3 linked regions of the Flavisolibacter tropicus genome follow. The protein of the gene in region 3 interacts with the protein of the main gene of each other region in a pairwise test. Links are inferred from orthologs where the notes say so. Each region holds a gene or a part of one and is shown on either strand. Other genes may lie near its edges.

What was found. The genes of interacting proteins can lie anywhere in the genome.
Region 1: the proteins of dnaE (region 3) and SY85_RS08735 interact in binary tests that used the Escherichia coli proteins (3 or more experiments, as listed by UniProt). The link is inferred for Flavisolibacter tropicus from one-to-one orthologs.
Region 2: the proteins of dnaE (region 3) and SY85_RS16050 interact in binary tests that used the Escherichia coli proteins (3 or more experiments, as listed by UniProt). The link is inferred for Flavisolibacter tropicus from one-to-one orthologs.

The regions. Positions count from the first base shown.
Region 1 is NZ_CP011390.1:2,074,742-2,080,126, reverse strand. What follows is about bases 2,430-5,385. They hold SY85_RS08735 (DNA polymerase III subunit gamma/tau), read right to left. Parts: upstream 4,840-5,385; coding sequence 3,019-4,839; downstream 2,430-3,018. Other genes in these bases: SY85_RS08730 (Holliday junction resolvase-like protein), read left to right, coding at 5,034-5,385; SY85_RS08740 (pyruvate dehydrogenase complex dihydrolipoamide acetyltransferase), read right to left, coding at 2,430-2,707. Outside these bases: SY85_RS08745 (M1 family metallopeptidase), read left to right, coding at 1-970; more of SY85_RS08740, read right to left, coding at 1,061-2,429. UniProt on the Escherichia coli protein: Part of the beta sliding clamp loading complex, which hydrolyzes ATP to load the beta clamp onto primed DNA to form the DNA replication pre-initiation complex.
Region 2 is NZ_CP011390.1:3,803,390-3,808,545, reverse strand. What follows is about bases 2,430-5,156. They hold SY85_RS16050 (aminotransferase class I/II-fold pyridoxal phosphate-dependent enzyme), read right to left. Parts: upstream 4,332-5,156; coding sequence 3,528-4,331; downstream 2,430-3,527. Other genes in these bases: SY85_RS16040 (3'-5' exonuclease), read right to left, coding at 4,783-5,156; SY85_RS16045 (RidA family protein), read right to left, coding at 4,404-4,802; SY85_RS26085 (aminotransferase class I/II-fold pyridoxal phosphate-dependent enzyme), read right to left, coding at 3,241-3,537; nadA (quinolinate synthase NadA), read left to right, coding at 2,430-2,736. Also shown: SY85_RS16060 (peptidylprolyl isomerase), read right to left, coding at 1-1,157; more of nadA, read left to right, coding at 1,723-2,429. UniProt on the Escherichia coli protein: Shows aminotransferase activity with methionine and histidine as substrates, and to a lesser extent also with phenylalanine.
Region 3 is NZ_CP011390.1:1,048,260-1,057,272, forward strand. The notes cover bases 2,102-6,256. They hold dnaE (DNA polymerase III subunit alpha), read left to right. Parts: upstream 2,102-2,417; coding sequence 2,418-6,056; downstream 6,057-6,256. Other genes in these bases: SY85_RS04225 (YncE family protein), read left to right, coding at 2,102-2,344; trxA (thioredoxin), read left to right, coding at 6,154-6,256. In the rest of the region: SY85_RS04220 (C40 family peptidase), read right to left, coding at 78-767; more of SY85_RS04225, read left to right, coding at 1,115-2,101; more of trxA, read left to right, coding at 6,257-6,471; SY85_RS04240 (NupC/NupG family nucleoside CNT transporter), read left to right, coding at 6,619-8,265; SY85_RS04245 (zinc-dependent metalloprotease), read left to right, coding at 8,418-9,013. UniProt on the Escherichia coli protein: DNA polymerase III is a complex, multichain enzyme responsible for most of the replicative synthesis in bacteria. This DNA polymerase also exhibits 3' to 5' exonuclease activity. The alpha chain is the DNA polymerase catalytic subunit.

The DNA of each region.
Region 1 (5,385 bases), 1.0 Mb from region 3 along the record:
TGCCGCTAGATTTGCTGTAACACGTGTAGATAGTGGTTACCGTGTTCCTGTTACGGCTTGGGTATATCCGCAGGATAGTGCAAAGGGAGCTTATGATTACGCCTTGGCCGATGATATATTGGGCTACATGGAGAAATATGTAGCTCCCTACCCATATAAGAAGCTAGCCAATGTACAATCCAAGACCATCTTTGGTGGTATGGAAAACGCCAATACTATTTTCTATGCCGAGAACACCGTGACAGGCAACCGTAGCTCAGAAGCTTTGTTGGCTCACGAAATTGCGCATCAGTGGTTTGGAAATACAGCTACAGAAAAAAGCTTTACTCATTTGTGGTTAAGCGAAGGCTTTGCTACCTACTTTACTAGTCTTTACATGGAGCAGAAATATGGTGAGGATAGCTTTCAAAAGCGCTTACAAGATGATAGGAGACAAGTGATCCAGTTTGTACGCACCTTTAACCATCCTGTAGTAGATTCAACTACGGATTATATGGATCTATTGAATGCTAATAGCTATCAGAAGGGAAGCTGGGTGCTGCATATGCTGCGCCGGACTATTGGTGATGAAGGTTTCAGAAAGAGTATAAAAGCGTATTATAATCAGTATAAAGGAAGTAATGCTGATACCCGCGACTTTCAACGGGTGGTAGAAGAAACAACAGGAGCTAAGCTAGACACCTTCTTCCGTCAGTGGTTATATCAACCAGGTGTTCCTAAACTGGATGTAAGGTGGCGACAACAGCCTAATAAGGCTATTGAGCTTAATGTATTACAGCAAAGCAAAGTACTGTATCAATTACCGCTTGAAATTGGTATCGTATATAAAGACGGAAGTAAAGAAGTGCAGCGTGTCAATATATCTAAAGCCGCCGAATCTTTTCAGGTTCCAGTAAAAGATATGCCGGCAAAAGTTATTTTAGATCCCAATACCAATCTTCTGTTTGACGGAAAGATCTCTGAACTATAGTTCATAAACATGACTCATTAAAAAAGCCTCTGATCACTCAGAGGCTTTTCATTTCCTATAAATCTATTTAATCAAATAATCCTAGTTCTATTACACCAGCATCGTTACTGGATTCTCCATGTACTTCTTGAAGGTCTGCAAGAACGAAGCTCCTACAGCGCCATCTACACTACGGTGGTCGCAGCTTAAGGTTACTTTCATCACATTACTTACGCCAAACCCATCACCTTTGCGTACTACTACTTCTTTAATACGACCTACAGCCATAATAGCGCTGTCTGGTGGGTTGATAATAGCTGTAAATTCATCAATGTCCATCATTCCCAAGTTTGAAATGGTGAATGTGTTACCTGTGAATTCGTTTGGTTGTAATTTTTTATTCTTAGCCTTACCTGCCAGCTCTTTAGTTTCAGCTGCAATCTGGCTTAATGATTTTTGATCAGCAAAACGTACAACCGGTACGATCAAGCCATCTTCAATAGCAACTGCTACTCCAACGTGGATGTGTTGATATTGACGGATAAAGTCGCCCATCCAGGAAGAATTAACAGCAGGATGTTTGCGTAAAGCCATGGCTGAAGCTTTAACAACCATATCATTAAAGGAGATCTTCACTGCACTTACTTCATTCATCTGTGTACGGGCTTCCATGGCGTTATCCATGTTGATCTCCATAGTCAGGTAGAAGTGTGGAGCACTAAACTTGCTTTCACCAAGGCGCTTAGCAATAACCTTACGCATTTGCGAAACGTTAGTGTCAGAGAAGCCTTCCTGTCCAGATACAATTGGCTGAAGAGCCGGTTGTGCTGAAGGCGCTGCAGCTGTAGGAGCCGCTGCTTGTGGTTTATAGTTGTCGATATCTGCTTTTGTAATACGGCCGTTGTCGCCAGAACCTTGTACAGTAGACAGATCAATACCTTTTTCTTGTGCTAGTTTCTTAGCTAAAGGAGACGCTTTTACACGGCCATCACCAGAAGCCACTGGTTGAGGCGCTGCAGCAGCCTGCTGAGGAGCGGCCGCTTGAGGCTGAGCTTGAGCTTGTTGAGGGGCTTGTGCCTGTGGTTGTGGCTGACCACCACCTTTAGCAGCATTTACAATAGATTGAACATCTACCTTACTTTCATCACCAATAATGGCAAGTAGATCATTTACGGCTATCTTCTCACCTGGTTTAGCTCCTTGGTAAAGCAGTTTACCATCTTTATAGCTTTCCAGCTCCATCGTAGCCTTATCGGTTTCGATGTCGGCTAGTAAGTCGCCTTTTTTCACAGTATCGCCTACTTTTTTATGCCAGTTAGCAATTACGCCTTCTGTCATGGTATCGCTTAAGCGAGGCATCAACACTACCTCTTCCATTTTGCTTAGATCCATAGAAGGAGCTGCTGATGGCTGAGGGGCTGGTGCAGGCTGGCTGGCCTGAGGTTGAGCTGGTGCCTGTTCAGTTTGCTGCTGAGGAGCCTGTTGGCCACCGCCAGAAAGGTACTGAGAAATGTCTTCACCAGGATTGCCTATGATGGCCAGCAGGTCATTAACCTGCAGTTTGCCTCCCTTGTCTGCGCCTGTATGTAAGAGCGTACCATCTTTGTAGCTTTCCAGCTCCATGGTAGCTTTGTCGGTCTCAATTTCAGCCAGTAGGTCACCTTTCTTTACACTATCACCTACTTTCTTATGCCAAGCCGCGATGACGCCTTCGGTCATTGTATCACTCAGGCGCGGCATCAATATCACTTCAGCCATGTTCTTATTTTTATATAAATGCGGCGTGAAATTAACGCAAAAGAAGGAAACACCGTGCAGAAGGTTGCGAGCTCTTGAGATTTATGAAAAGTTGTGGGCTGTTGATGAGTGTGAGATGCTTGCTGATAGCATAAAACAGGTTAGAAAGTTATTTGTTGAAAGAGGATAGTGGTGGTTGCTTGTGGGGATAACAAGATGCCTGATTAAAAGTTTTCTGGGCAATAAACAATAAAAAAGCCCTTGACTAGCAAGGGCTTCTAAGATCTTTGTTTTCTACTTAATCCACTAATCTCCCCAAATCCCGGTTAAGACTAATAGTCCAATTCCAGGCGAAGGCGGTCTCTTAGCTCAAGCACGAGTGGGAACTGTTCAATCAAGCGCAGGTATTGTTCTTTGGCTGTAAGCGGTAGATCCATAGGTACTTCATCCTTTGGGGCTTCTACCAATACAATATTGAACTGCAACTGACGATTGCATAGTTCTTTCTGTAAAAACTCACAGGCATTACCGCGCTCAAATTCCAGGAAACGTTGGTTGATATTGTTACTGGCTGTGGCCTCAAAGGTTTTGAAGTCTTTAATGATCAATTCAGCCAATGCAAAACTTTGCCATGCCGAGTTTTTTGTGTCTTTCAGCACTTGAATGAACTTAGCCCATCCTTCCTTCAGACTTTCAATTTCTAACGGGTTATCTTCTATCACCTTATTAGCATTAGCAGCGCTGATCTGCTGACGAATGGCATCTAGCGAAGAGATCTTACCATTCGCTTTTTGAGGAGGTGGTGCTGTAGCTACTGCCGGTTTAGGTGCAGGTGGCGCTGTTGGTTTAGGGGCTTTGGGCTCCTCTATTACCAACTTAGGCGCCGATTCTACAACCGCCTTAGCTTCTGTTTTTGGGGTGGGAGGAGGGGTAGTTGTTATTTGTTGGCTGGTTGCTGGCTTAACAGCAATTGGTGCAATGCTTTTAAACGCAAGCGTTCTGGGTTTACCGGCTACTTTTGAGGCCTCAACACCACTATCAGTTGCTGTTAGTTGTAACGCCTGGCCTAGATAACATAATTTAATGAGAGCCAGTTCTACATGCAGGCGCTTATTGCGGGCAGCACGGAAACCGATCTCTGCTTCATTTAAGATATTTAAGGCGCTTACCAGGAAGCCGGCTTCAGTTCGTTTAGCAGTTTCAATATAGCGTTTCTTAAAGCTGTCTACTACTTCCAGTAATACGGCTACACGCTCATCTTTTGAAATCAGCAAGTTGCGTATAAATTCGGCGAAGCCGTTCAGCACCATATCACCTTCAAAACCTTTCTTATTAATATCGTCAAAAAGCAGCATAGCGCCTGCCAGATCCTGGTTGATCATGCAGTCCATGAGCTTAAAGTAATAATCGGCGTCCAGTATATTGAGGTGCTCAATGGTATTCTCGTAGTTTACTTCACCACTGGTGAAAGAAACGATCTTATCAAGGATACTCAAGGCATCGCGCATACAACCCTCACTCTTTTGAGAGATCAGTTGCAGGGCCGCTTCATCAGCCTTAATACCTTCCTTATTAGCAATTCCAGCCAGGTGGTCAACTGTATCCTGCAGGGTTATACGTTTGAAGTCAAAGATCTGACAACGGCTAAGGATGGTTGGTAAGATCTTGTGCTTTTCAGTGGTAGCCAGGATGAACTTAGCATAAGAAGGTGGTTCTTCCAAGGTTTTCAGGAAAGCGTTGAAAGCCGAGGAGGACAACATGTGTACCTCATCTATGATATATACTTTGTATTTACCCGCTTGTGGTGCAAAGCGTACCTGATCTACCAGGGCGCGAATATCATCTACAGAATTGTTGGAGGCGGCATCCAATTCATGGATGTTCATGGAAGTGCCTTCGTTGAACGACTTACAGGAATGACATTCATTACATGCCTCACCGTCAGGAGAAGAATTCTCACAGTTAATGGTTTTAGCCAGAATACGGGCGCAAGTGGTTTTACCCACCCCTCTGGGACCGCAAAACAGGAAGGCGTGAGCCAAATGACCTGTCTTGATCGCATTCTTTAAAGTGGTGGTAATATGCTCCTGTCCTACAACTGTATCAAAGGTCTGGGGACGGTATTTTCTGGCTGAAACAATGAATTTTTCCATGGTGTAACTAGCCTGCTAAGGTATCGCAGATTTTTATCACAGATAAAAGGATTTTTCAAGGTTTTCCCCAATGCTGAATAATTAACATTGAGGCATTCTCCTTTACGCCAAAATAGCACTCTTCTTTGAAAAAAGAATCCTAAATATATTAGCAAAATTACGGTAATCCGCTTTCTTGTTGGAACTTTAAGGTTATGATTGGGATGGGCATTTTAGTGGGTGTAATCGTTATTTTAATAGCAGTGATCTTAATGCTGCTTTTTATACAGTACCGGCAAAAGCGGGATGTGGAGTTAACGCTGGCGCAGCACAAAAACACCCTGATCGACTTAGAACTGCAAGTGCACCAATTGGCAGCCCAAAAGTTTGAGGAATACAAAACCACTTTATTGCAAACCGAGCAGGATCGCATTCATAGCGAGCAAAAGGTAGTAGCCGAAGCCTATTTTGAGCAGTGGAAGATGGAATATGAAATGGTCATCCGCCAGGATGCCATCAAGAAAAGCCAGGCGGTTACCATCGGTAAAGTCACCGAACATATGGTGC
Region 2 (5,156 bases), 2.8 Mb from region 3 along the record:
GCACCACCTTTAAGAGCTAGGAATATTGAGTCAATACGCTTTTTCGCTGTGCTATCATCTAACATTACCTGGCCAGTTTGAGGGTTGTGCGTTTGAACTAGAATGTGACGCACTTTCGCTGAATCCGGCATTACTTTTTCATCAACCATTCTTGCCACTACAAAGCTGGAAGCATCCTGGTAAGGCCCATACACAGCACCTTTAGGCAGGGCAACGATGGTATCTTTATTAGGTACCTGAATTTTTGACTTACCAACATAAGCATCATAATAAGGAATAGTAGATCCTTGCTGTGTTACAAATGAACCAGGGTCAGTAGCTGAAGCAAATTGTGCTTTCAACGCTTCTACTTGAGCTAATGTAGCAGCTGTATCAGCAGCAGTAGGTGCTGCACTGAACACTACATAATTAATAGAACGAGTTTCATCTTTTTGTTCAAAATCCTTTTTATGCTCGTTGATGTATTTTTTAATATCATCATCACTCACTTTCACAGCGCTATCAACAATTGAAGCATAAGGAACAGTAACAAAAGAAGCGCTACCTAATAAACTATTATCTACATTTTGCTTTTCTACAAACCATTTAGGGAAGTAGGTACTATTAGTTAATAAAGAGGTATACTTCTCCACCATACGGCCAAATTCCAAACTACCCAGGTATTCATTGAATTGGGCTTTGTCTTCTGGCTTTGCACTCTTTCTTAATTCATTAATAGCTTGTTGTGCGGCTGCAGCATTATACACACCAGTATTTGGATCTGTAAAACGTTGTTTCAGATCTTGGGGTGGGTTATTACCAAACAACATGTCGGTCAACTCTTTTTTACCAATGGTCATACCCAGCTCATCAAATTGGTCTTGCATCAACTGCTGAGAAATTTCACCTTCCCAAACACTTTCCAACACCTGCTGACGACCGGCTTCACCCATATCGTACCCTTGTTGTTTATACATTTCTTCCTGGCTCTTTACTTTACGGTCAAAATCAAGGAAGTCGATCTTTTTTCCATTGATCTTACCAATAGTAGTAGAATTACGGCCAAATCCGGAGCGGCCCGAGAAGGCATCCATCATGATAAAACCCAATAGCGAAACGGCAATAGCAACCACTGCCCAACGCGCATACTTGTCTCTAATTTGCTGAATGACTGACATAGGTGGAGTTTCTAATTTTATAGTAGTGGGCAAAAATAGGGGAATTGACTATATCCACAAATTGTGGAAAACCCCTCTAAACCATATTAATCAAGGGTTTAGTGGGAATTCAAGACCGTGGATAACAGTTTTAAGAGCGTTTTAAAGTTTTGAGCTCCTGTCCTACTCTCAAAATTCACCTTTCCCTGTGGATTTCCCACTTAAAATGTGAATAACTGCCTGTGGAACGGGTAGTGAAACGTGAATTCTTAGAAAAGAAATTTTCGACCAACCGATCAACCCCTCCCGGTTGTGTGTTTCTCTCAATTTATTAGACCTCAATTCACATGTTTGCAAAAACCAAAATTTCAAAAACTTATTCTTTCCCTCAAATTCACATCTGTGTGAAAAACCACGCCTAATGCCCTATGGATTAATACCTTTGCTGTGAACAACTGGGGAACAAGTGTGAATAACTGCATCAATTTTGCAAGTACTAAAAATTAAAATCGAGGTTATCCACTAATCCACAGCCCTAATAATAATAGGGTTTATTTAAAAATTATAGAATATTATTAGTTATTATATGGATACGGAAATGTTAACAGCTGCATTTAACGATGTTCAAGAGAAAGGATTTTTGGATGTGGACATAGACCCCACGCTGGATCTTTTTGCAGAAATCGAAAAATTGAAAAAAGAAAAAAACGCCATTATCCTGGCGCACCTGTACCAGGAGCCAGATATTCAGGATATAGCCGATTATATTGGGGATAGCCTGGGGCTGGCGCAAAAGGCGGCACAAACAGATGCCGACATGATAGTGTTTGCTGGTGTGCATTTTATGGCTGAGACCGCCAAGATCCTCAACCCCTCCAAGAAAGTGGTGATCCCCGATCTGAAAGCGGGTTGCTCTTTAAGTGAGAGTTGTCCACCGCCGCTGTTTAAAAAGTTCCGCGAACAGCACCCCGATCATATAGTAATCTCTTATATCAATTGTTCAGCTGGTATAAAGGCTCTTACTGATGTCATTTGTACATCCAGCAATGCAAAGGCTATTGTGGATAGCTTCCCCAAGGATCAAAAGATCATCTTTGCACCGGATAAAAACCTGGGCGGCTGGATAAACCGTACCACAGGTAGAGATATGCTACTTTGGAATGGTGCCTGTATGGTACACGAGATCTTTAGCCTGGAAAAGATCACACGCTTAAAGGTTCGCCATCCACAGGCTAAGTTGATCGCTCACCCAGAATGTGAAGAACCGGTACTGCGTATTGCTGATTTTATCGGGTCTACCACTCAGTTGTTGGCCTATGTGAAGAAAAGTGAAGAAAAAGAGTTCATTGTGGCCACCGAAGCGGGCATAATCCACCAGATGGTGAAGCAGGCCCCCGGAAAGACATTTATACCCGCTCCACCGGACAATAGCTGTGCATGTAATGATTGTCCCCACATGAAGAGAAATACGCTCGAGAAGGTGTATTTATGCATGAAATACGAGCAACCTGAAGTATTGATGGAGGAAAGTTTGCGGATACAAGCCAAAAAATCATTGGATCGCATGTTGGAGATCAGTGAAAAAGCTGGTTTGATTTAAAGACCTAACCTGAGTTATTCACATATTAGTCTGAAGAAAGTAAAGAGCCTGTTTTTATAGCAGGTTCTTTTTTTATGTCTGAAGCCCGGGAGATGTAAATCCTTTATAAGAAAGTTTTATTGATTTTATATCGAAGCCTTCGATCCCTCCGTTATTTGATCTTTTGTATTTCTTCGAGACTTGTTCGGGACTTCTTCGGAAAGTTTCGAACAAGTTTCGAACAAGTCTCGAACAAGTCCCGAAGAAGTCCCGAACAAAACCAAATTTAAATGAGTGTACAGTCAAACCTGGTAAAACTGGTTATTTTGATGGGTTGAAGTTTGCTTCTTTTTATTTTATACAATTTTCAGAGTACAGTTGTCTTATTGGTTTCCAGTTAGGTTCAAGTTTTCCAAATAAACTACTGGGTTATGCTTTTTTTGATGAATAAAGGAGATTAGAAATACAAGAAAGCGCCCTGTTAATAAGGCGCTTTCTTGTAAAAAGTATTTGGAATCTTTATAATTAGAGTTTTACCAGTCGTTCAACGGCTGCTTCTAATGTGGCTTCTTTTTTAGCAAAGCAAAAGCGCAACACCTGGTTGTTTACTTCCTGTTGATAAAAAGCCGATACAGGAATAGTAGCTACGCCAAATTGTTCGGTTAAACGAATGGCAAACACCTTTTCTGTTTCATTACTCACATCTGCATAGGAGTACGTTTGAAAATAACTACCATGACTGGGTAAAGGTTTCAACTTGGTTTGATGCATTAAATCTTGGAAGTAGTCACGTTTTTGTTGTAGCAAGGCACCTAGTTCCAAATAATTCTCTTTCTTTTTAGAAAATGGGCCAATGCTACTTGTTTAGGCGTATCGCAGCTAAAACAATTAAACTGATGTACTTTTCTAAATTCCTGCATTAACAGAGGCGCAGAAATACAGTATCCCATTTTCCAGCCTGTACAGTGATATACTTTTCCAAACGAAAAGCATACAAAGCTTCTTTCCAACAAGGCTGGATACTTCAAAATACTTTCATGCGTCAATCCATCAAAGATTAAGTGTTCATACACTTCATCACTAAGGATAAGTATGTTAGTATCTTTTGTAATAGCTTGCAATTCATCAATATCCTGCTTACTTAAAACAGCACCTGTGGGATTGTGTGGAGAGTTAATGACAATCATGCGTGTGCGATCAGTAAGTTTACTTCGCACTACATTCCAATCTATCGAATAATCCGGAAAATTTAGTTCAATCGTAACAGCTTTTGCACCATTCAGCTCAATAGCAGGTATATAGCTATCATACGCTGGTTCAAAAACAATCACTTCATCCCCTGGTTGCAATACAGTGGTCATTGCGGTGTATAAGGCATAGGTTCCTCCAGGCGTTACTGTAATTTGTGTATCCGGATTAATGATGGTATGATACAGCGATTGTACTTTTTCTGCCAGCGTTTCTCTGAGTGGTAAATAACCATTCATGTGAGCATATTGGTTAGCACCGCTAATCATGGCTTCATTAACCAGTGCTATTAATTCTTCACTCATGGCAAAGTCCGGAAAGCCTTGACCCAGGTTAATAGCATTGTGCTTTACCGCTAGTGAACTCATTAGGGTAAATATCGTTGTGCCTACTGTCGGTAGTTTCGATTGTATTTGTATTGTCGACAAAATGAAAAATAATTAAGAATTAGAAAGTACAGCGGTGGCCTCAATTTCAATTAAGTATTCCGGAGCTATCAATCTGCTTACTTCCACCATGGTCGTACAGGGCTTTATGTCTTTAAACACTTCTCCATGGGCCTTACCATACGCTTCCCATTGCGCTATATCGGTTACAAACATGCGTGTGCGCACTACATCTTTCAATGAAGCACCTGCTTGTAGCAATACGGACTCTATTTTTTGCAGAATAAACTTAGTTTGCAGGTAAGCATCGCCTTCGCCAATGAGTTGGTTATGTTCATCTACAGCCACCGTACCGGTAACTTCTATCACATTGCCGATCTTCACAGCACGGCTATAGCCTACTATATCCTCCCATTTAGCACCAGACGAATAATTAGTTCTGTTGCTGGACATATTTTATAGAAATGTTTTCTTGTTTGATGAAGGACTCACAATGAAAACGTAACAATACCTGTGCTAGTGTAATCACATCTTTTTGACAATAGATAGCAATGCGGTCAATGTCTTTTTCATTCCAGTATACCGAGTTTACCATGCTGCCATCTATATCATCTTTAGGCGATGGAATGCCCAATGTCTTAGCTAATAATTTCAGCGATGTAAAGCTTTTATAATCACCAAATTTCCATAGCTCTAAGGTGTCCAGGTGACGCACTTCCCAAGGTTTTTTACCGGTTATTTTTAAAGCTTCTGGTATAGCTATGCCGTTAATGATCATACGGCGACAGATATAGGGATAATCAAATT
Region 3 (9,013 bases):
AATTCAGTTGGATTATAAAATAAGAGAGGCCGCAATAGAATTGCGGCCTCTCTTATTTTATAAAACGTAAGTTTAAATTAAGGATTTACAACCAGTGTAGGAACCTCTGTCTTCTCCATTCTGCCTGCTCTCAAGAAATGTTTAGCCCAATAAGGATCCGTAAGATCGGAGACAGTAACACCTGTAGAAGAGCCAGCATGGACAAATCGGTTATTCTGCAGATAGAACCCTACGTGTGATACGCCTCTCCCTCTTGTACTAAAAAATACCAAATCGCCTTCTTTCAATTCTGTTAAGGAAACCGGACGTACGGTATTATACTGCTCGCGTGAAGTTCTTGGCAAAGTCATACTAAATAAGCCAGCGTACATAACCTGCATAAACGCAGAACAATCAATACCAGATTTGGTAGAACCACCCAAACGATAAGGTGTTCCAATCCAATCGTCTATAATATTGAACAACTCAATATTAGTAAGCGTTTCAACTTCAGTATCTAATAGTATGGAATATTTGAATTGTAGACCGGTAGCGCGTTCAATATAGTCGGCCTCTGATGCGTATGATTTTCTAACTTCAGCAGCAGACATCGCACTCTTGGATGCCTTTTCTTTTACGATGTTTAGATTGTCTTCTGGAAAAGCAAAACCTACTTCAATGTCACTAATAAATTTGATATTGGATTTTGAACCTCTTTGGGCTGAGACTTTATTAAATGCCCCCAGAAAGAACACAATGGCGAAGGGAAAAATTTTATTTTTTACCATGTGGCTTTATTAAGGTGAACTGGTTTAAAACGAAATTATGGATTTTTTTCTACAGTTTACAAACGATATATAACGTTTATGCTTGATTTATATTGCTTTATAGGAAATTTTGTTGCTTAATTTCCCAAGAAACATTTCCCTTCTATCTAACAAATAGTATTTCGTTTTATATATACACTATTATTAATTAACGCCTTACCATAAATACTTGTCAGTTTATCCGATTGCTCTTTCTTAGTAATAAGCGGTATTGTATTATTGCAGCTTTAATATGAACACCTAAGGGTTTCCCTTGATTGTTTCTATTAAAACAGGTCTGCTCAAAACTAACAACCAACTAACTGCTTATGCTTTCAAAGCTATCTTATACAGTTATTGCTATTTCTATTCTTGCCATTGGTTGCCAAAGTGGCGCGACTGAAAGTAAAAGTGCATATCCTAAAGCATTGATACTTAGTACAAGTATTGAAACACCAGCAACAGATTCGCCATCAATCAAGACATTAAAGCCATACACTGATCTGGTTTTTGAGAAAGAAGAAATATTGTCAGCAGCACCAGGAACTAAATCTGTTCTATTTAATTCAGATGGATCTAAGCTGTATGCTATGAATTTAGAAGGCATGAGTGTGTATGAGTTTGATCAGGCTTCTCGCAAACTAAATAGAGTATTTAAGTTTAAGCCAACAGTTGGTATGGGTTGGGATTATACTACAGATAAGCCCATTCGTTCTTTTGAGGAAAAACCCGTTGAAGCCTGTTTTAGTCATAATGACTCCATTTTATGGGTATCCTTACATAATGCAGAAGGTATTGTACCTATTTCTATAAAAAATGCACAACCTCCATTTGAAACAGCATCTGGCATTCCTTCAAAAAAAATCACTATCAGCTACCCCGAGTCTACCAGTAAAGATTCGGCTCTTTTACCATTAATTAAAACAGGTAAAACGCCAAAGATCATTACCAAAACAGCAGACAGTAAGTACTTGCTTGTCAGCAACTGGCATTCTTACAACGTAAGCGTATTAGAGCTTGATAAAACTCAATTTCCTTTTGGTAAAGTAATAAGTACGATACCTGTTACTTCTATTCCACGTGGAATAGTGGTGGATGATAAAAAAGAAAAATCCTACGTAGCAATTATGGGCGGGGCAAGTATAGCGGTCATTGACAATAAAACATGGAAAACTGAAAGAACCATTGACGTGGCTTCCAATCCAAGACATATTGTAATGGATTCAACCGGTCGGCTTTTTGTTTCCTATAACAAATTGGCCAAAGTTGCCTGTATTGACCCAGAAACCGGCAAGACCTTATTTACAGCTCCTACTCATGTACAGCCCAGAACTATCTTTCTTTCGCGAAATCAGAAGTTTCTGTTTGTAACCTGTTATAGCGGCAACATGGTCGATGTATTTAAAATAAGCGATACCGGCTTTAACAAAATAGCATCACTTCCAAGCGCAGGGAAACCTGTAGGGGTAGATATTTTTGAAAATGATGAAAAACTGGAAGCCTGGGTGTGCAGTTACACGGATGGGGCTATACGAGTTTATAGCTTTAAAAAGAGCTAATAATTTATTTTTTTCTTAACCTGACTTTCAGCAATTTGAGCCGCTTTTTTAGTAGCTTACTGAATAGTCAATCATGAAGTTTTCACATTTACACGTACATACGCAATACTCTCTGTTGGATGGTGCCGCCCCCATCTCCTCTTTATATAAAAAAGCGATCAAGGAAAACATGCCGGCTGTGGCTATTACGGACCACGGTAACATGTTTGGTGCTTTTGAGTTTGTTTCTGAAGCTTACAAACATAAAAATGACGACGGAAGCCTGAAGGTAAAACCGGTAGTGGGTTGTGAGTTTTATGTGGTAGCAGACCGTCACAGGAAAACATTTTCTAAAGAACAGAAAGATGAGCGCTACCACCAGGTATTTTTAGCCAAGAATGCTACTGGATATCAAAACCTGATCAAACTGACCTCTCTTGGTTACATGGAGGGTATGTATAGTAAGTACCCCCGTATTGACAAAGAACTGATCTTAAAATATCATGAAGGATTGATTGCAACTACGTGCTGTATTGGTGCGTATGTACCGCAAACCATTTTGCATGATGGTGAGGAGAAGGCAGAACAAGAGTTCAAGTGGTGGCTGGATATTTTTGGAGAGGATTACTTCATTGAACTTCAGCGGCACAATATGAAAGAGCAGGAAGTGATTAACCAAACGCTCTTAAAGTTTGCCAAGAAGTACAATGTTCCTGTTATTGCCACCAACGACAGCCACTATGTAGACCAGGATGACTACAATGCCCACGATATCCTGCTTTGTATCAACACTGGTGAGAAACAAAGCACGCCAGGCTTTGATGATTTCGTGAATGATGATGTGGCCATTAAGAACCGGCGTTTTAAATTTCCAAACGACCAGTTTTACTTCAAGGGCTCAAATGAAATGATCCAACTATTCCAGGACATTCCAGAAGCCATTGACAATACCAATATGATCGTTGATCGTGTAGAGGTATTGAATCTAAAAAAAGACATTCTACTTCCCGCCTTCCCTATTCCTAAGGAATTCCAGGTACACAATGATAGTAACCTGAACCAGTGGGAGTTCTTAAAGCACTTAACATTTGAAGGTGCCCGCCAACGCTATGGCACTATTGATGAAAAGGCGCAAGAGCGTCTAGACTTTGAATTGCATACCATCAAAACGATGGGTTTTGCCGGTTACTTCTTGATTGTAAGTGACTTCATTAAAGCTGGACGTGATCTTGGGGTATTCGTTGGTCCTGGTCGTGGTTCAGCGGCTGGTAGTGCGGTAGCCTATTGTATAGGTATTACCAACATTGACCCCATTAAGTACGATCTGCTGTTTGAGCGTTTCCTGAACCCGGATCGTAAGAGCATGCCGGATATTGATACGGACTTCGATGATGAAGGCCGTCAAAAGGTAATTGATTATGTAGTTAAGAAATACGGCCGTAACCAGGTGGCACAAATTGTTACCTATGGTACCATGGCTGCCAAAATGAGTATCAAGGACGTAGCACGCGTACTGGATTTACCATTGGTAGAATCAAACATGCTGGCTAAACTAGTGCCCGATAAGCCGGGTACTGATTTGGGCCGTGTATTACAGGCTCCTCTTACTGCCAAGGATGGTGAAAAGTCTTTAGAAGAAAAGGAAGGCCTTGGTTCAGAAGATCTTGAGAATGTAAAAAAGCTACGTGAAATCTATAATGGGAACGACTTGCGCGCCCAGGTATTACATGAAGCAGAACGTTTGGAAGGCTCTGTACGAAATACAGGTATACACGCAGCCGGTATCATCATTGCCCCTGATGACCTGATGAACATCATCCCGGTCTGTATGGCTAAGGATTCTGATCTATTAGTAACACAGATAGAAGGAAAGATCATTGAGGATGCCGGAGTAATTAAAATGGACTTCTTAGGGTTAAAGACCCTTACCATTATTAAGAATGCGCTGGACATGATCAAGGAAAACCACGGTGTGGAAATCGTAATTGATGACATACCGCTGGATGACCAACAGACTTACGAACTATACCAGCGCGGTGATACCATTGGTACATTCCAGTTTGAAAGTCCGGGCATGCAGAAATACCTGAAGGAGCTGAAGCCTGACCAATTTGCCGATTTGATTGCCATGAACGCCCTGTACCGTCCGGGTCCTATGGCTTACATTCCTCAGTACGTAGATCGTAAGCATGGTCGTGAGGAAGTGCATTACGACTTGCAGGAAATGGAAGAATACCTAAAGGAAACGTATGGTATTACGGTGTATCAGGAGCAGGTGATGTTGCTGGCACAGAAGATCGGCGGCTTTAGTAAGGGTGACGCGGACGTACTGCGTAAGGCCATGGGTAAGAAAGACCGGAAGACGCTGGACAAAATGAAGGGCAAGTTCATTGATGGTGCAGTGGGCAAAGGACATGATGCTAAAATATTAGAAAAGGTATGGACCGACTGGGAAGCGTTTGCCCAGTATGCCTTCAACAAATCGCACTCTACCTGTTATGCCTTTGTGGCTTATCAGACGGCATATTTGAAGGCCCACTACCCTGCGGAGTACATGTCAGCGGTACTGAATAACGCTAATGCTATTGAAAAGCTCACCTTCTTCATGGAGGAATGTAAGCGAATGGGTATCAAAGTACTAGGCCCTGATATCAATGAATCACACAAAGGTTTTGCGGTAAACGCTGTCGGTGAAATTCGTTTTGGTCTAGGAGGATTAAAAGGTGTAGGTGAAGCAGCGGTAGATAGTATCATCGAAGAACGTAAGAAAGATGGCACTTTTAAAGACCCGTTTGACTTTATCAGACGCATCAACCAGCGTACTGTAAACAAGAAGACATTGGAAAGTTTAGTCTATGCAGGTGCGTTTGACACTTTCCCACAGTTACACCGTGCACAATACTTTGTTGTACCAGAAGGAGAAACGCAAACAGGTTTGGAAAAACTGGTTAAATATGGCAACGTGGTACAGGCGCAAAGTGCTAGCACTACTAATACCCTGTTTGGCGATATTTTACCTTCTGTAATGGATATCAAGCCACCAGCGATAACTCCTTGTCCTACATGGTCATTAACAGAGCAGTTGGGTTTTGAAAAAGAGATCACCGGTATTTATTTAAGTGGACACCCACTTGATCATTATAAGTTTGAAATGAAACATTATGGCATAACGCCGATAGTTGATTTTAACGAAGTAAAGGACAACGCCCAGTTAGCTGCGAGCGGAAGAACTTACAAGCTTTTGAGTTTAGTGACAGTAGCCAACCATCGTATTTCCCGTCAAGGCAATAAGTTTGGGTCGTATGTAGTGGAAGATTATTCTGGCAAAACAGAGATTGTACTCTTTGGTGATGATTATATACGCTTTGGCTCTTATTTAGAGCTGGGGCAAACCATTTTATTAGTAGGTGCTTACCGCCAGCGGCCTTACCGGGATGAGTATGAGTTCAAGATCTCATCTATTTCCCTCGCAGAAAACATTAAGCGGCAAATGACAAAACAGCTCAGTTTGGAGTTGGATGCCCGTAATGTGCAAAAAGATTTTATTGACTTTCTGGAAAACAATATAAAGAAATTCCCAGGCTCAGCTTTACTGAAAATAGTGGTAAATGAACCAAAAGAAGCCTTAAAGGCAGGGTTTATGACCTTTGGATCAGGGCTGGAAATGAATGATGATTTAATTCAGTACCTTACCGACAAACCGGAAATTGACGTACAGGTCACAGCCGTTTAAATGACAGTTATCAACATTAACTGACAACTATTCATTAAATATTAGGTTGGGCCTAAATTTGTACCCGCAAACAAACAATTGATTAAAAATAGTAATCATGGCACAAGCATTCACAGATTCGAATTTTCAAGCTGATGTATTAAGTTCTGATAAATTAACCGTAGTAGATTTTTGGGCAGAATGGTGCGGTCCTTGCCGTGCAATTGGGCCCGTTATTGACGAGTTAGCTAAAGAATATGATGGTAAAGTAAACGTAGGTAAAGTAAACGTAGATGAGAACCCTCAGGTTAGCATGAACTACGGCATTACTTCTATTCCAGCTATCCTTTTTATTAAAGGTGGCCAGGTAGTTGACAAATTAGTAGGTGCACAGCCTAAATCTAATTTTGTAAAGAAGATTGAAGCACATATCTAATATAATTGATATCAAATGAGTAAAAAAAGCAGGCATTTTGCCTGCTTTTTGCTTTTTTAACGTTCAGAATTTCCAACTCAGCAATAAAAATCGGCCTAATGCTATAAGAATCATTAAATTGCCTCCCTATTTTTCAACTACGTCTGCATGAACGCTGCACTCATGAACTTAGGCCGTGGCGCCATTGGAATGACCTTCCTCATTCTTGTTTGCTATTTATTAAGTAACGACCGTAAAGCCATTAATTGGAAACTTGTCATTTTTGGTGTGCTTGCCCAGGTAATGTTTGCCATGGGGGTTCTACATACTACAATAGCAGGACAGCCGGTGTTCTGGCTGATGTTTGGACTTATTTTGGCCTATACCATTTTCCGCAAGTTTGGTAAAGTCAAAAAAGGCGAAGATCCTATAAAATATAATCCATCCAACCTGGTTTTATCCGTTGTATGGCAAATTCTATTAGTCGTTGGCCTTGTATTAGCCCCTCGAATCTTTAGTCAATGGACGAATCTGGCCATGCTGCTCAGTGGGATTGCTCTTTTGACAATGGCGTTTAAAATGGGAGCCCGTTTTCCAGAGCTCATGAAATGGAACATTCTGGTTTCATCTGTAATTCTTACCATTTGTGTTTATACCAGCGTTTGTACTCCTGAGCTATTTAAAGTAATGCTACAGGCTGTGTCAAGTGTCTTTGTTGACTTGATCAATGTAAGTCATAAAGGAACTGAGTTTCTTTTTGGTAACCTGGCTGATGCATCAAAAGGTTGGGCTTATGTATTTGCCATACAGGTACTACCAAACATTATCTTCTTTGCGGCTTTATCTGCTATACTTTTTTACCTGGGAATACTACAAAAGATCGTGTTTGTATTTGCCTACCTCCTCAACAAGCTATTTATCTCTGGTGCGGAGAGCATGTCAACAGCAGCTAATATCTTCCTAGGCCAAACAGAAGCGCCCTTAATGATCCGTCCTTATTTGGACAAAATGACGCGTTCTGAAATTCTATGTATCATGGTAGGCGGTATGGCCAATACTGCAGGCAGTGTTCTAGCCGCTTATGTAGGAATGCTGGGTGGCACAGATGTAGGACAACAAAACTTCTTTGCCCTGCACATGTTGAGCCAATCGATTATGAGTGCACCAGCTGCCATTGTATGTTCTAAACTGCTGTTTCCTCAAACACAAGGTGCTCTAATCTCTAAAGACTTATCAGTTTCAAAAGATAAACTAGGTGACAACTTTTTAGACGCTATTTCGTTAGGAACTACAGACGGTTTGAAGTTAGCTGCCAATGTAGGTGCCATGCTTATTGTATTTACAGCCATGATGTGGGTAGCCAATGGTCTTATGGGATGGATTGGTAGCATGACCAATTTAAATGGAGCTATTGCAACCGCTACCGGTGGCCGGTATACTTCTTTATCGCTGGATCTGATCTTAGGTTATCTTTTCTCTCCAGTGGCTTGGCTCATAGGGGTAGATAAAGTGGATATGTTAAGCATCGGACAATTGTTAGGCGTAAAAACCATCATTAATGAATTCCAAGCCTACATTGTATTGGGCGATATGAAAGCACATAACTTGATACGTGACCCTAAATCACTATTAATAGCAACCTATGCGCTATGTGGTTTTGCCAACTTTGCTTCTATAGGAATTCAAATAGGTGGAATTAGTCAGCTAGCTCCTTCTCAACGCAGAAATCTTACAGAACTTGGTGTGAAAGCCCTGATTGGTGGTACGATTGCCTGCCTGATGTGCGGATGTATTGCGGGCGCTTTATATGGATAAAAGGCGGTTATTTAAAGGCAGGAATTTAGTATTATTGTATGTGTGCATCTTAACATAAATTGCTTATCTGCAATACATTACAAAATTATCCTACATTGAAAAAAGCTTACGGTTTAATGATAGCCATATGCAGCCTAGTTTTTACTGGGACAATGGCTCAAAAACCACTTACTGGTAGTGAAAGTACCACACCAGTGCCATCATCTAAAATAAGATGCGCTACCACTGAAGGAATCCAGAAACGCCTTAAAACTGATCCAGTCTATTATGCTGCTTATCAAAAAAAACTAAAGGATTTTCAGCATTCCAAAGTAAGCGCATTATCTCTCACACCTACGACCGCTAAACTAACCAGCACTATCACTGTTCCTGTGGTTATACATATAGTATTACCTAACCCGCAAGTAGTAACAGATGCTGATGTTCAATATTTCATTGAACGTTTGAATATAGATTTTTCGGGATTAAATCCAGATAGCACGAATGCTATTCCTTTTTATGGTGTTAGAGGACATTCGCTTATCCGTTTTGCATTAGCAAAAAGGGACCCTAATGGCAAGCCAACAATTGGAATTGTTAGAAGAGCAAGTGCTACAACCATAGGATTTGATGAACCGCAGGCTATAAAAGATGCTTCTTCTGGAGGCTCCGACCCATGGCCATATAAAGAATATTACAATATTTGGGTGGGTGAATCAACAAGCGGGCTTCTAGGTATAGCACCAGAAATTGGTCCAGGTACTTCAAA